Regions from separate parts of the Embleya sp. AB8 genome, predicted to be linked through region 1. Evidence: riboswitches for the same ligand, from Rfam matches in the RefSeq annotation. Region 1 holds a riboswitch; the other holds the start of a gene.
The links. Region 1 has a riboswitch for S-adenosylmethionine ahead of ABIA38_RS01365 (aminotransferase class V-fold PLP-dependent enzyme). Riboswitches for the same ligand answer to the same signal wherever they lie in the genome.

Region 1 (7,415 bases):
CGGCCAGGCCACCATCACGACACCGTCGGCAACACACCGCCGGCCCAAAACACACCGCAACCAACCACACCCGGGCAACCGAAACCCAGCCCGTCCGGCGCCTGAGAACAGCCCAGCCAGGCCGCCAACGCGACACCGCAACCCAAGCGCACTCAGGCAACCGACCACGCCGCGACCAACCACACCCGGGCAACGCAAACCCAGCCCGTCCGGCGCTTGAGAACAACCCGGCCACGCCACCGACGCGACACCGCCGGCCCAAACACACTCAGGCAACCGACCACGCCGCGACCAACCACACCCGGGCAACGCAAACCCAGCCCGTCCGGCGCCTGAGGACAACCCGGCCACGCCACCGACGCGACACCGCCAGCCCAAACACACCGCAACCAAACACACCCGGGCAACGCAAACCCAGCCCGTCCGGCGCTTGAGGACAACCCGGCCACGCCACCGCGCGACACCGCCGGCCCAAACACACCGCAACCGAACACACCCGGGCAACCCAAATCCAGCCCGTCCGGCGCCTGAGGACAACCCAACCAGGCTGCCTACGCGACACCAACCAAGCGCACCCAGGCGACCCAATCCCAGCCCGTCCGGCGCTTGAGGACAACCCGGCCACGCCACCGCGCGACACCGCCGGCCCAAACACACCGCAACCAAACACACCCGGGCAACCCAAATCCAGCCCGTCCGGCGCCTGAGGACAACCCAACCAGGCTGCCTACGCGACACCGCAACCAAGCGCACCCAGGCGACCCAATCCCAGCCCGTCCGGCGCTTGAGGACAACCCGGCCAGGCCGCCAACGCGACACCGCAGCCAACTACCCGCCCGCGGAGCCGAGTTCAGCCCGCCCACCCCGCGCGCCCCGCCGCAACCCGCCGGAGGCCACCCTCGGGTCCGCGTCCGGAACGCACCGGCCCCCGTCGACTGTGTAGCTCCACCGCGCGCCCCGCCGAACCAACTCCCCCACCGCCGCCGCGAACCGGTCCAGGTGCTCCACCGGCGTGCCCAGCCCGAAGCTGACCCGGATCGCGTTCAGGCTCTGCTCCCCCTCCGGCGCGTCCGGGGACCCACACTCGGTCGGCTGATCGGCCCGCCCGCCCAACAGGTGCCGCACCAGCGGATGTGCGCAGAACAACCCGTCCCGCACCCCGATCCCGTACTCCGCCGACAACACCGCCGCGAACCGCGAGCTGTTCCACCCCTCGACCACGAACGAGAGCACCCCCACCCGCGCCGACTCGGGCCCGAACAGCTCCAGCGTCCGCACCTCGGGAATCTCCGCCAACCGCCCCCGCAACCGCGCCAACAGCGCCTCCTCGCGGGCGACCAGCGCCGCCGGCCCCGCCTCGGTGATCGCCCGACACGCCGAAGCCAACGCATAGGCCCCGATCACGTTCGGCGACCCCGCCTCGTGCCGCGCCGCACCCCGGTGCCACTCCACGTGGTCGCGCGAGACCGCCTTGGTCGCCCCGCCACCCGCCAGATACGGCTCCGCCGCGTCGAACCAGTCGCCGCGCCCGGCCAACACCCCCGAGCCGAACGGCGCGTACAGCTTGTGCGCGGACAGTGCGATCCAGTCCACGTCCAGGTCCGCGACCGACACCGGGTGATGCGGCGCCAGTTGCGCGGCGTCCAGCACGATCCGCGCCCCGTATCGATGCGCCACCTCGGCCAGTTCGGCGACCGGGAACAGCTCGCCGGTCACGTTCGAGGCACCCGTCACGCACACCAGACGCGGCCCGTCCCCCGACCCGGCGAGCGCCGCGTCAAGCGCCGCGACCGCCTGCGCCGGCGAGGACGGCGCCGCCAACTGGGTGACCCCGGCCCGCCGCCGCCACGGCAACAACGCCGCGTGGTGCTCGGTCTCGAACACGAACACCCGCGTACCGCGCGGCAGTACGGACGCCAGCAGGTTCAACGAGTCCGTCGTACCGCGCGTGAACAACAACGTGTCGTCCCCCCGCAGCCCGAGAAATTCGGCGACCGTGGCCCGACTCTGCTCGTAGAGGTCCGTCGACAACTGCGACAGATACCCGGCCCCACGATGCACGCTGCCGTAGTACGGCAGATAGCCGGACACGTCGTCCCACACCCGCTGCAGACACGGCGCACTGGCCCCGTAGTCCAGCGCCGCGTACTCGACCTCGCCCCCCGTGACCAGCGGTACGAGCACGTCCCGCCCGACCACGGGCAGCGGAGCGGCGATCGCGACGTCACCCTCGTGAGCGACGGCGGCGGTGTTGACGGTCATGACGAATCCCCTCGGCAGGCACGAGCAAGCCGGGCCACGCCAAATGTCGTCAAATCGACATGACGAAAGCCGGACTGCACCCGCGGTGAAATGTGGTCTCGGAATCGGAAAACGCCGCGCGAAGACTCAGCGCGCGCAGACAAACCGGGCGATTCGCCCGTTTCGCAAAAGAGATTTCACGCCATCACATGCTCCCCGGATACAGGACCCCCGGGTCGCCTGGAGCAGGAACAATCGCCCGCCGTCATGCAAGAGGGTCCGCGCTTGCCGGGACGCCTTACGACGCCCGACCGTGTCATCACCCGGGGCACCCCACCGCGGAGCGAGGGTTGCCGGACAGCAAGCCGGGGCTTTCCACTGTCACTCGTGACCTGCGCAGAATTATTACCAGACGGATCGTTTCGCGCAACGACGACCCCACCTTTTCCACATGCTGGACAACAGGCCACCCGAGAAGCCGCCCGACACGCCGCCCGAGAAGCCGCCCGCCGAGCCGCCCTACAGGCCACCCGACAAAACGCCCGACCACCGCCCGACCGCCCGCTCACCAAGCCACCCGCCCGCCCGCCGAACAACCCGACGCCGGGCAGGTCACCCACGACCCACCCGGCGCCCAGGCCCCGGATCACTCCCGCGCGAACACCCGCGTCGTGGCCACCCACCGATCGAGCGCCGCCTGCGCCGCGCCCGAGTCGATCGCCGCCGCGGCCCGGTCGATCCCGGCCGCCAACTGCTGGGTCAGCGACCCCTCTCCCGCGCCCAACGCGGCCAGCGCCGCCGCCGAGTTCAACAACACCGCGTCGCGCACCGCGCCCCGCTCACCCGCGAACAACTTCCGGGCGACCTCCGCGTTGAACATCGCATCGCCGCCGCGCAGCGTCTCGATCCCGTTCAGCGGAATGCCCAGGTCACGCGGATCCACCCGGTCCTCCCGCACCGCGCCGTCCCGCACGATCCACACCTGCGACGTGGTGGTCACGGTCAACTCGTCGAGCCCGTCGTCGCCCCGGAAGACCAGCGCGGTCGCCCCCCGATCGGCCAGCACACCGGCCACGATCGGCGCCATCCGCAGATCCGCGACCCCGATCGCGTGATGCCGGACCCGGGCCGGATTGGTCAACGGGCCGAGGAAGTTGAACGTGGTCGGCACACCCAACTCGCGCCGCGCCTGCGCGGCATGCCGCAGCGACGGATGGAAGCGCTGCGCGAAGCACAACGTGATGCCCGCCTCCGCGGCCGTCCGGGCCACCTGATCCGGGGTCAGATCCAGTACCACGCCGAGCGCTTCGAGCACATCGGCGGCACCGCTCGACGAGGAGGCGGCCCGATTGCCGTGCTTGACCACCGTCTCGCCCGCGCCCGCGACCACGATCGCCGACATCGTCGAGATGTTCACGGTCCGGGCCAGATCGCCGCCCGTGCCGACGATGTCCACCGTACGACCGGGCACCTCGATGGTGGCGGCGTGTGCGTACATCGCCCGCACCAGACCCGAGACCTCGTCCACCGTCTCGCCCTTGGCCCGCAGCGCGACCACGAATCCGGCCACCTGCACCGGCGTCGCCTCGCCGGTCATGATGTGGTCCATCGCCCACGCGGTCGCGTCGGCCGGCAGGTCGTCGCCCCGCATCAGCGCGGCGAGAATGTCCCGCCAGGAACGGGCCGCCGGGTTGCCGCCGCTCTTGTTCGTAGAGGTCGAGGCGCCCATGGTCCGCTCCCGCTGTGTCATCGGATAAGTCCGCGACAGCGTACCGATCACCCCGCACCCGACCGGGCCGTTATCCGGGATGCGGTCGACCCGACGACCCGACGACCGAACGACCCACCGAATCAATACGACCCGGCCGAGCCGACCACCCGTCGAACCGACACCCCGGAATCGGGCCCGAGGACCCGACGCCCGCTCAGGCCGGCTGCCGCCCCGCCAACCGTCCTCGCATCAGGTCCGCCGCCGCGTCCGCGAGCGTGCGCGGATCCAGCGGGTGCGCGACCACGGCGTCCGCACGACACCACGTGGCCAGCCACGCGTCCTGCGGCCGACCGACCAGGGTGAGTACCGGCGGGCAGTTGTAGATCTCGTCCTTGAGCTGACGGCACACGCCCATGCCACCGGCGGGCGCGGTCTCCCCGTCCAGGATCACCAGATCGACGCCGCCCTTGTCCATCGCCTCGATCACGGCGGGTTCGGTGGCGCACTCCAGGTATTCGACGAACGGCACATCGACGGCGGGCCTGCGCCCGAGCGCGAGGGTGACCTTCCGACGGGTGTTGCGGTCGTCGCTGTACACGAGGACGGTCATGGTCTCGCCGCGCGTCATGTCCACCTGCCTGTGTCTGGGCTGCCTGTCACCAGGTATCGGACAACACTCGAATCCGACCCGGATGGTAGCGCTTTTCCGGCGCGGAATGTGTGCCTCGTCACGCCCTCGTCCTGCCCCCACCGACCCCGAAGCACACCGAAGCCGAACGCCGGGCACCCCGAAGTCGACCACGAGGCACACCGAAAGCCGGCCGAAAGCCCGCTCGCCCTCAGCCGCCTCAGCCGCGCGCGAGCACCTCGTACCCCTCGGCATCTCCACCCAGCCGCTGCGCAAGCCCCGCCATCCGGGTCCGCTCCCGAGCCGGCTCGAGCCCGGTGAGTACCTGCTGTCGGCTGATCCGCACCCGCAACGGCCGCTCGTCGGCGGCGACCACCGCCACCACCCAGCCGTCCGGCGCCAGGATCCGCGCCGCCTCGTCCACCGCCGCACGATCCGGCAGGGTCAGTACGTGCCGCATCACGAACGGCCCGATCTCCACCGCCACTCCGGCCGCCCGCAGCTCCGCGACCACCGCCGAATCGGCCCGCGCCGGATCGAAGCAGGAACCGACCAGCACGAGCGTCCCGTCGTCGACGAGCTCCGGCTCGGGCTCGGCGCGCCGCCGGCGCAGGAAACGTTCCAGGATCATGCGGCGACGCTACTCGGCCGCGCCGGTCGGCCTCGGTTCGGGCCCACCGGCCACCCGGACGGCCGAGTCGGCCTCCTCCGTTCGGGCAGAGTCACCCGGAAGAGTGCTCTTCGGCACGGGATTTCCGGCCGTTTCCGCACCCGCCGACACGTCCGCACCCGCCGCCTCGGCCTCCGCCGCCTCGCGCGCCAACCGCTCCTCGCGCGCCTTGCGGCCGGCCTCGATCAGTTCGAGTCGATCGAGCCGGCGGTCCTCGCGTACCGCCTCGCGCTCCGACGCCTTGGCCCACTGCACGAACAACACCAGGAAGACGAGCAGTCCGATGATGTCGCCGCTGCCCCACAGGATGCCGCCCGCGGTGCCCTGATCGGAGAGCGGACTCGCACCCCAGTCCCGACCGAGGTTGTCGTACCAGTCACCGGCCAGGACATTGGACGAACTCATGATCGCGATGCCCAGCCAGGCATGGAACGGCAGCGTCGCGAACACCGCGAGCAGCCGCATCGGGTGGCTCGCGCGCGGCATCGGGTCGAGGCCGAGCAGTGGCCAGAACCACATGCAGCCGATCATCACGAAGTGCACGTGATTCATGTCGTGCATGAAGGTGTTCCGCAGCGTCAGCTCGTACCAGGGCGTGAAGTACAGGGCGAACGGATTCAGCACGAAGATGAAGCCCGCGAACGCCGGGAAGGTGACCACCTTCGCGTATCTGCTGTGCAGCAGCGCGTTGAGCCGGTTACGCCACTTGGCCGGCAGCGTGCGCAGCGCGAGCGTGATCGGGGCGCCGAGCGCCAGGAAGATCGGCGTGATCATCGCCAGCACCATGTGCTGGACCATGTGCACGCTCAACAACACGGTGTCGTACGCGGCCAGCGCGGACTCCGTGGCGATCAGGAAGGTGCCCAGGCCGAGTCCCAGGAACGAGAAGCTCCGCCACCGCGACCACGAGTCGCCGCGGGCCCTGAGCTTGTGCACCCCATACAGATAGAGGCCGCCGAAGAACATCGCGACCAGGATCGGGATCGGCTCGAACACCCACCCGGTCAGGAGCCGAATGGGGGTCAGTTCCGGCGGTACGTTCCCGGGTGTCGCATGTGCCAGAAACACCCCGGCGTCGCCTACAGAGCCACTCACGGAACCAGAGCCTAACCCGGACACGTTGTACCAAGGTTGCCCCCCGAAGTGTGGGCAGATCCGGCGACCGCAATAATGGCCGCCGTGGCGACAGCAACTTCACTAGAAACCGGGCCCCCCTCACACGGGACACACGGGACTATCAACCGTCCCAACTTGGTCAGCATCGGCACGATCGTCTGGTTGGCGTCCGAGCTGATGTTCTTCGCGGCACTGTTCGCGATGTATTTCACGATCCGGTCGGTCACCGGCGACACCGCATGGCGTGAGCACGCCAGTGAGCTGAACATCCCGTTCTCGACGGGCAACACGACGATCCTCGTGCTGTCCTCGCTCACCTGCCAGCTCGGCGTCTTCGCGGCCGAACGCGGTGACGTCAAGAAGCTCCGAATGTGGTTCATCATCACCTTCATCATGGGCGCCGTCTTCGTCGGCGGTCAGGTGATGGAGTACACAGCCCTGGTCAAGGACGGGACGACCCTTTCGTCGTCGGCATACGGTTCGGTCTTCTACCTGACCACCGGCTTCCACGGCATGCACGTGACAGGTGGCCTGATCGCCTTCCTGTTGGTCCTCGGACGCACCTACGCGGCCCGGCGATTCACTCACGAGCAGGCCACGGCCGCAATCGTCGTCTCGTACTACTGGCACTTCGTCGACGTGGTCTGGATCGGTCTGTTCTTCACGATCTACGTCATCAGGTAGACGTTCCGACACTCACTACGCAGACGACATTGGACCGGGGTTATCCGTGAAAAAGCTCTCCGCGCGGCGACGCCACCCCTTGGCGGCGATCGTCGTACTCATCTTCGCGCTCGCGGCCACGGGGGGGCTGTATGCCGCGTTCGCGCCTGCCAAGAAGGCGGAGGCCGACGACTCTGCCTCCATCGCCGTCGAGGCGGGCAAGAAGCTCTACCTGAGCGGATGTTCGACCTGCCATGGGCTCGACGCCCAGGGCTCCTCGGACGGTCCCTCGCTGGTCGGCGTGGGCGCCGCCGCCGTCGACTTCCAGGTGTCGACCGGCCGGATGCCCCTCCAGCAGCCCGGCGCCCAGGCGCCGCGCAAGCCCG
Region 2 (7,415 bases), on a different contig from region 1:
GAGCGGACCAGCCCGGCGTACAGCCGCCGATCCAGCGCGGCCATCGCCCGGTGCGCGTCGTGCTCCAGCGCGAGCTGCTCGTCCTTGGTGTTGTAGAAGGAGGCCCGCCCGGTCGCGGCCACGGCGACGTCCAGGAATCGAACGACGGTGGCGGCGGCCTCGGCCCGGGCCGGATTGTCCGCGCTGAGCGCGCGCATGATCTCGGTCATCGATTCGGCTCCCCCGCAGGCACCCGGGGCAGATCGCGGGTCCGGTGTGGTCCCGAGAACTCCCCGGGACCGCTTCCAACCCATGGGAAACGGCTCTGTACGAACACGAAGTTCCCCGGGTGCAATGGCAAGCGACTCCGGGCAGGTCACGGGTCCCGGTTAGGGATTCGAACCCCAAGCACCCCAAAAGCGCTTGTACGCCAAGACAGAAGGAACCCGAAGTTCCCGAAGTCGCATCCCGAGCCTACGAGCGCCCGGCCGGCGATGCCGGCGAATATCGGCTCAGCGGGGGAAGCCCGAGGTGTCCAGCTCGATGCCGAAGGGCTCGGGGATCGTGATCGTCTTGCCGAACGCGACATGGAGGAACTGTCGGTACTGTCCGCCGTCGGGTTCGGAGAACAAGGTCACGGATGGTCCTGTGGGATCCCAGCGGTCGATGAGTAGGTAGAGCGGAACCGGCGCTGCGGCATAGGCGTCACGTTTGGTCTCTCGATCGCGCTGCGCGTTGCCTTGCGAGGTGACCTCTGCAACCAGGAGGGCGCGGTGTGCCGGAGTCGGGGTTGCAGTGTCTTCACGAGGAATGATTGCCAGGTCCGGGATGTAGAGTCGACCGAGTGGAACGATCTCCACACCGAGATTCGTGAAAGCTCCGCAGCCTTTCGGGGCGGCTTGCCGCAACAATGCGGAGATCTCATCGACAATCAATTCGTGCCTGTGCACGGGCGGCGGCGACACCGTGATGTTCTCCCCGTCTACCTCGACGCGCCAACCTTCGGGCACGTCCAGCTCTTGCCACATGGCGACCATCTGGAGCCAGTGGGTGCCCGTCTCGATCACGGGTGCGGTCATGTCCTTCACCTCGCCCACCTCGATCCACGCTGTACAAGAGCGATACTGACGCCGCTCGGGGACCTGTTCAGGGTAATCGGGCCGCGCCACTCGAACGAGCGAACACGCCTCGAACAACTCGGGAACGCGACAGAGGCGGCCCCCCGAAGGGGACCGCCTCTGTCGTCAGGCAAGCAACCGACCGTGGTGCGTCAGGTCTGCCGATCCTCGGGGGATCAGAAGTCCATGCCGCCCATGTCCGGGGCGCCGCCGCCGGCCGGGGCCGCGTTCTTCTCCGGCTTGTCGGCGATGACGGCCTCGGTGGTCAGGAACAGCGCGGCGATCGACGCGGCGTTCTGCAGCGCGGAACGGGTGACCTTCGCCGGGTCGATGATGCCCTCGGCGATGAGGTCCACGTACTCGCCGGTCGCGGCGTTGAGGCCGTGACCCGGGGTCAGGTTGCGCACCTTCTCCACAACCACGCCGCCCTCGAGGCCGGCGTTGACCGCGATCTGCTTCAGCGGGGCCTCGACGGCCAGGCGCACGATGTTCGCGCCGGTCGCCTCGTCGCCGTCCAGCTCGAGCTTGTCGAACGCGATGGTGGACGCCTGGAGCAGGGCCACGCCACCACCGGCGACGATGCCCTCCTCGACGGCCGCCTTCGCGTTGCGCACCGCGTCCTCGATGCGGTGCTTGCGCTCCTTGAGCTCGACCTCGGTCGCGGCACCGGCCTTGATCACGGCCACGCCGCCGGCCAGCTTCGCGAGGCGCTCCTGGAGCTTCTCGCGGTCGTAGTCCGAGTCGGAGTTCTCGATCTCGGCGCGGATCTGGTTGACCCGACCCGCGACCTGGTCCGAGTCGCCGGCGCCGTCCACGATCGTGGTCTCGTCCTTGGTGACGACGACCTTGCGGGCGCGGCCGAGGAGTTCGAGACCCGCGGTGTCGAGCTTGAGGCCGACCTCCTCGGAGATGACCTGGCCACCGGTGAGGATGGCGATGTCGCCGAGCATGGCCTTGCGACGGTCGCCGAAGCCCGGCGCCTTGACCGCGACGGACTTGAAGGTGCCGCGGATCTTGTTGACGACGAGCGTGGCCAGGGCCTCGCCCTCGACGTCCTCGGAGATGATCATCAGCGGCTTGCCCGACTGCATGACCTTCTCCAGGAGCGGGAGGAGGTCCTTCACCGAGGTGATCTTCGAGTTGACGATGAGCACGTAGGCGTCTTCGAGGACGGCCTCCATGCGCTCCATGTCGGTCGCGAAGTAGGGCGAGATGTAGCCCTTGTCGAAGCGCATGCCCTCGGTGAGCTCGAGCTCGAGACCGAAGGTGTTGCTCTCCTCGACGGTGATGACACCTTCCTTGCCGACCTTGTCCATGGCCTCGGCGATCATCTCGCCGATCAGCGGGTCGGCGGCGGAGATCGAGGCGGTGGAGGCGATCTGCTCCTTCGTCTCGACGTCCTTCGCGAGCGCGAGCAGCTGCTCGGAGACGGCCTCGACGGCCTTCTCGATGCCGCGCTTCAGGGCCATCGGGTTCGCGCCGGCGGCCACGTTGCGCAGGCCCTCGCGAACGAGCGCCTGGGCGAGGACGGTCGCGGTCGTCGTACCGTCACCGGCGACGTCGTCCGTCTTCTTCGCGACCTCCTTGACCAGCTCGGCACCGATCTTCTCGTACGGGTCCTCGAGCTCGATCTCCTTGGCGATGCTCACACCATCGTTGGTGATGGTGGGCGCACCCCACTTCTTCTCGAGCACGACGTTGCGGCCCTTGGGGCCCAGCGTGACCTTGACGGCGTCGGCGAGCTGGTTCATCCCGCGCTCGAGGCCGCGGCGCGCTTCCTCGTTGAACGCGATGATCTTGGCCATGTGGTGAAGTCCTCCCAGAACGGGGGTGAGTGCCGGACCGCACTGGCGCCCGCGACGGACGACCCGACCACCGCGAGGATCCCTCCCTCACGGGTGCCGAGCCTCACCGGCCCGGTCCGTTTCTGTCACTCTCACATCCAGAGTGCTAACGCCAATGATTAGCACTCGACCATGCCGAGTGCAAGCGCAACGGCCGGTCCCGACCCGCCCGCGCACACACCCGCGCGTGTCGCACGAGAACACGTCCGGACGCACAACGACCGGGGCCCGACCCCCGCGTCGCGGGAAGGCCGGGCCCCGGTCATCGAACATGTGCGTGTGCGTGTGTCGTGCAGTCCGTGGTGTGGACCGTTTCGGGCAGAGGAGCGGATCGCCCCCTGGTTCAGAGGCTCAGGCGGTGACGCGGACCATGTCGGCCTGCGGCCCCTTCTGCCCCTGCGAGATCTCGAACTCGACTCGCTGCCCCTCCTCGAGCGTCCGGTACCCGTCCATCTGGATCGCGCTGTAGTGGACGAAAACGTCCGCACCACCGTCGACCGCGATGAAGCCGTACCCCTTCTCCGCGTTGAACCACTTGACGGCGCCCTGAGCCATTCCTAACTCCCCTGTTACTGGCCCTTTCACGGATACTGCACGCCGCAGCTCCGGGTTCGTATCCAGAAGGACCCGGCCTTCCGCTACGACCGCGGCTGAATGTATCCGGACGGATGCCCGGAGCAACAGGTCAATCGGACGAGAATTCCCGAGCGAATAAAGCTCGCATTATTCGCGAACCGACCGAAAGGCCGTATTTCAATTCATCAACAAAGCGACCTTCCACGCATAACGGATGTGATCCCGACCACGGGTTTACCGACGCGCTGCCGCCAAAGCGCGGAAATGGACCCGGTTAAACGCGTGTCACACACAAGCGCCGGGGGGAACGAAGAAATCCGCCGCGCGGTGCTCCGGCGGCGGATTTCTCGGTTCCGTTTCGTACCCGACGCGTTGAAGATCAAGACGGTCGGGCTATCGCGTCAGCAACCGCCGGCGACTGCCGGGATGATCGAAACGGTGCCCTTCTCCGGGATGGCGGTGGCGAGTCCGTCGGCGAAGCGCACGTCCTCGTCGTCGACGTAGAGATTCACAAAGCGACGCAGCTTGCCCTCGTCGTCGAGGATGCGTGCGCGAATTCCGGTGTGGTCCTTTTCCAGCGCGTCCAGGACCTCGGCGAGGGTGCCGCCCTCGACGGACACCTCGGCCGCCCCACCCGTGTAGGTGCGCAGGATCGTCGGGATGCGAACGGAGACGCTCATGCCAGGCCGGCCTTTCGGAAGGATTCCAGAGTGGGTCGAATGGTCGCGGTCGGGCCGGTGGTCGGCGTGACCGCGTCCAACGTCTTGAGGCCGTCGCCCGTGTTGAGCACGACCGTCTCGGCGTCCGGATCCAGTGCCCCGGACGCGAGCAACTTCTGCAGGCAGCCGACCGTCACCCCGCCCGCGGTCTCGCCGAAGATGCCCTCGGTACGCGCGAGCAGCTTCATTGCCTCGATCACCTCGGCGTCGGTCACGTCCTCCACCGCGCCGCCGGTGCGCTTGCACACGTCCAGCACGTAGGGACCGTCGGCGGGGTTGCCGATCGCCAGCGACTTGGCGATCGTGTCCGGGCGCACCGGACGGATCACGTCGTGCCCGGCCTTCCATGCGGCGGCCACCGGAGAGCAGCCGGTCGCCTGCGCGCCGAAGATCTTGTAGGGCGCGTCCTCGACCAGGCCGAGCGCGATCAGCTCGCGAAAGCCCTTGTCGATCTTGGTCAGCTGCGATCCGGACGCGATCGGAATGACGATCTGCTCCGGCAGTTTCCAGCCGAGCTGCTCGGCGATCTCGTAGGCCAGCGTCTTGGATCCCTCGCCGTAGTACGGCCGCAGGTTGACGTTGACGAAACCCCAGTCCTCGCCCGCCGGGTCGCCGATCAGCTCCGAGCAGAACCGGTTGACCTCGTCGTAGGTGCCTTCGATGGCGACCAGCTCGCCGCCGTACACGGCCGCCGTGACGACCTTGCCGGCCTCCAGATCGGCCGGGATGAACACACAACTGCGCAGGCCCGCCCGGGCGGCGGCGGCACCCACCGCGCCGGCCAGGTTGCCGGTGGAGGAGCAGGACAACGTGGTGAAGCCGAAGGTGCGCGCGGCCTCGACGGCGATCGCCACCACGCGGTCCTTGAAGGAGTGCGTCGGGTTGCCCGAGTCGTCCTTGACGTGCAGATTCCGGATGCCCAGCGCGCGGCCCAGGTTCTCGGCCCGGACCAGCTTGGTGCAGCCGGGGTTGAGATTGGGCCGCGACGCGACGTCGGCGGCGACCGGCAGGAGTGGTGCGTAACGCCAGATGTTCTGCGGCCCGGCCTCGATCCGCTCGCGGGTGACGGTGCCGAATTCGTAGGCGACCTCGAGCGGGCCGAAACACGACGCGCAGGCGTACTTCGGGCCCAGCGCGGTGCGTTCGCCACACTCGCGACACGAGAGCGCGACGGCCGGACCGAACGCGGGCGTGGGGGTGGCATCGGTGCCGCGGCCGGTGGTGATGGTGGCGGTGTCTGTCTGGGCTGGCGCCATGGCGAGGGCCTCTCTGTCCTCATCTTTACCCGTGGGGTCCCACGGGCCGGACTTGGCACCTGTCCGATCCGCCGGTGCTCGCTCGCGCCGAAAGCGCGTCACGAGGAATGACGATCGGATGGTTGCCGGGGCTTCAACGGGCCGTTCCCTCTGCCCCTCTGGATGAGCTGCTATGGCGGTGGACACACCCTTCGCCGGGTGGCCGGTCCGCGTTTGTCCGGCACGACGTGCGATCGTCGTATCCGGTGACGACGACTGTAACCGAACCGGTGCCGCGTCGATCATCCGGTCCACCTCGCGAGACGAGGAAGGGTGGGCCCGACCGAGGCCGGAACACCGGCGACGACAGGGGTTTTTCGAACGTGAAGCACGAGGTGGGCGCCTGGCTTCGACGACGGTCCTCCGTCGCCGCGGACTGGCCCGTCGACAAGTTGCTGGCCGCCAAGGGCGACACCCGGGTCAGTGTCGTCCTGCCCGCGCTGAACGAGGCGGCGACCGTCGGGGACATCGTCAAGGTGATCCGAACCGAGCTGATCGAACGCGCGCCGCTGGTGGACGAGCTGGTGGTGATCGACTCCGGATCCACCGACGACACCTCCCGGGTGGCCGCCCAGGCGGGCGCGCGAGTCGTGCATCGCGACGACATCCTGCCCACGCTGCCGGCCGTGCGGGGCAAGGGCGAGGTGTTGTGGCGCTCGCTGCTTGTCACCGACGGCGACCTCGTGGCGTTCGTGGACGCCGACCTGAAGGACTTCTCCGCGGACTTCGTCACCGGGATCCTCGGCCCGCTGCTGATCGACCCCTCGGTGCAGCTGGTCAAGGCGATGTACGACCGGCCGCTGGAGATCGGCGACACGATCGTGCCGGCCGGCGGCGGCCGGGTCACCGAGCTGGTCGCCCGCCCGCTGCTCAATCTGCACTGGCCCGAACTGGCCGGCTTCGTGCAACCGCTCGGCGGGGAGTACGCGGCCCGGCGCTCGTTGCTCGAACAACTGCCCTTCCCGTGCGGCTACGGCATCGAGACCGCGATGCTCGTGGACACCCTGCGGCTGGTCGGCCTGGATGCGATGGCCCAGGTGGACGTGGGCGTCCGCCGGCACAGCCACCAGGACGAGGCGGGGCTCGGCCGGATGGCGGCGGAGATACTCCAGGCCGTCGAGCGCCGACTGCGACGCGGACCCACGGGTGCTCAGCCGGTCGAGTTGAACACCGCGCTGACCCAGTTCGAACGCGACGAGGGCGGCTTCCGGCTCCGCACGCACAACGTGGCGGCCCGGGAGCGGCCCCCGATGGCGACGGTGCCGGAGTACCGGGCACGCACCCGACTGGTCGGGCGCTGACCGCCCGAGAGCGCAGTCGACGGAAGCACAACCCCACTACTCCCGGTAGTGGCCCGCACACGTGATGCTCGCCACACCTGATGAGTCGGTAGGTGCCGTCGGGCCGGGTTTGCGCACCGGGATGCGTGGCTAGGGTCGGGGCATGAGTGCTCCCCCTCCCGCCGGTGTCCTGGTCGCCTCCAACCGCGGTCCCGTGTCCTTCTCGCTGGAGGACGACGGCACCCTGTCGGTGAGTCGCGGCGGCGGCGGACTGGTCTCCGGACTGTCCACCGCCGGGCAGGGGACCGGCGCGGTGTGGGTGTGCTCGGCGCTCGGCGAGGCCGACCGCACCGCGACCCGCGCGGCGCCCTCGGGCCGGCTGGATCTCGCCGGTCACGACACCGGCGGCCTCGCCGTCCGGATGCTCGACATCGACCCGGGCACCTTCGCGCGGGCCTACAACGCCATAGCGAACTCGACCCTGTGGTTCGTCCACCACCTGCTCTACGACACCCCCTCCAAGCCGGTCTTCGACGCGCGCTTTCGCAAGGAGTGGGCCTCGTACGAGGCGTACAACGAGGCGTTCGCGGCAGCGCTCGCCGAG

Region 2: another riboswitch for S-adenosylmethionine. It lies ahead of thrC (threonine synthase); the one in region 1 lies ahead of ABIA38_RS01365 (aminotransferase class V-fold PLP-dependent enzyme).

What each region holds. Positions count from the first base shown of each region.
Region 1 covers NZ_JBMHHY010000001.1:323,895-331,309, reverse strand. Annotated here, with positions in the region: gene ABIA38_RS01365 (aminotransferase class V-fold PLP-dependent enzyme) at 829-2,262, opposite strand; SAM riboswitch class IV at 2,518-2,634, opposite strand; gene trpD (anthranilate phosphoribosyltransferase) at 2,888-3,970, opposite strand; gene ABIA38_RS01355 (hypothetical protein) at 4,167-4,580, opposite strand; gene ABIA38_RS01350 (hypothetical protein) at 4,801-5,211, opposite strand; gene ABIA38_RS01345 (cytochrome c oxidase assembly protein) at 5,221-6,345, opposite strand; gene ABIA38_RS01340 (cytochrome c oxidase subunit 3) at 6,421-7,050, shown strand; gene ABIA38_RS01335 (c-type cytochrome) at 7,097-7,415, shown strand, end outside.
Region 2 covers NZ_JBMHHY010000036.1:53,281-60,695, reverse strand. Annotated here, with positions in the region: gene ABIA38_RS39115 (hypothetical protein) at 1-209, opposite strand, end outside; gene ABIA38_RS39110 (Uma2 family endonuclease) at 492-1,058, opposite strand; gene groL (chaperonin GroEL) at 1,274-2,902, opposite strand; gene ABIA38_RS39100 (cold-shock protein) at 3,293-3,496, opposite strand; gene ABIA38_RS39095 (ubiquitin-like small modifier protein 1) at 3,919-4,197, opposite strand; gene thrC (threonine synthase) at 4,194-5,492, opposite strand; SAM riboswitch class I at 5,509-5,661, opposite strand; gene ABIA38_RS39085 (glucosyl-3-phosphoglycerate synthase) at 5,855-6,832, shown strand; gene ABIA38_RS39080 (alpha,alpha-trehalose-phosphate synthase (UDP-forming)) at 6,975-7,415, shown strand, end outside.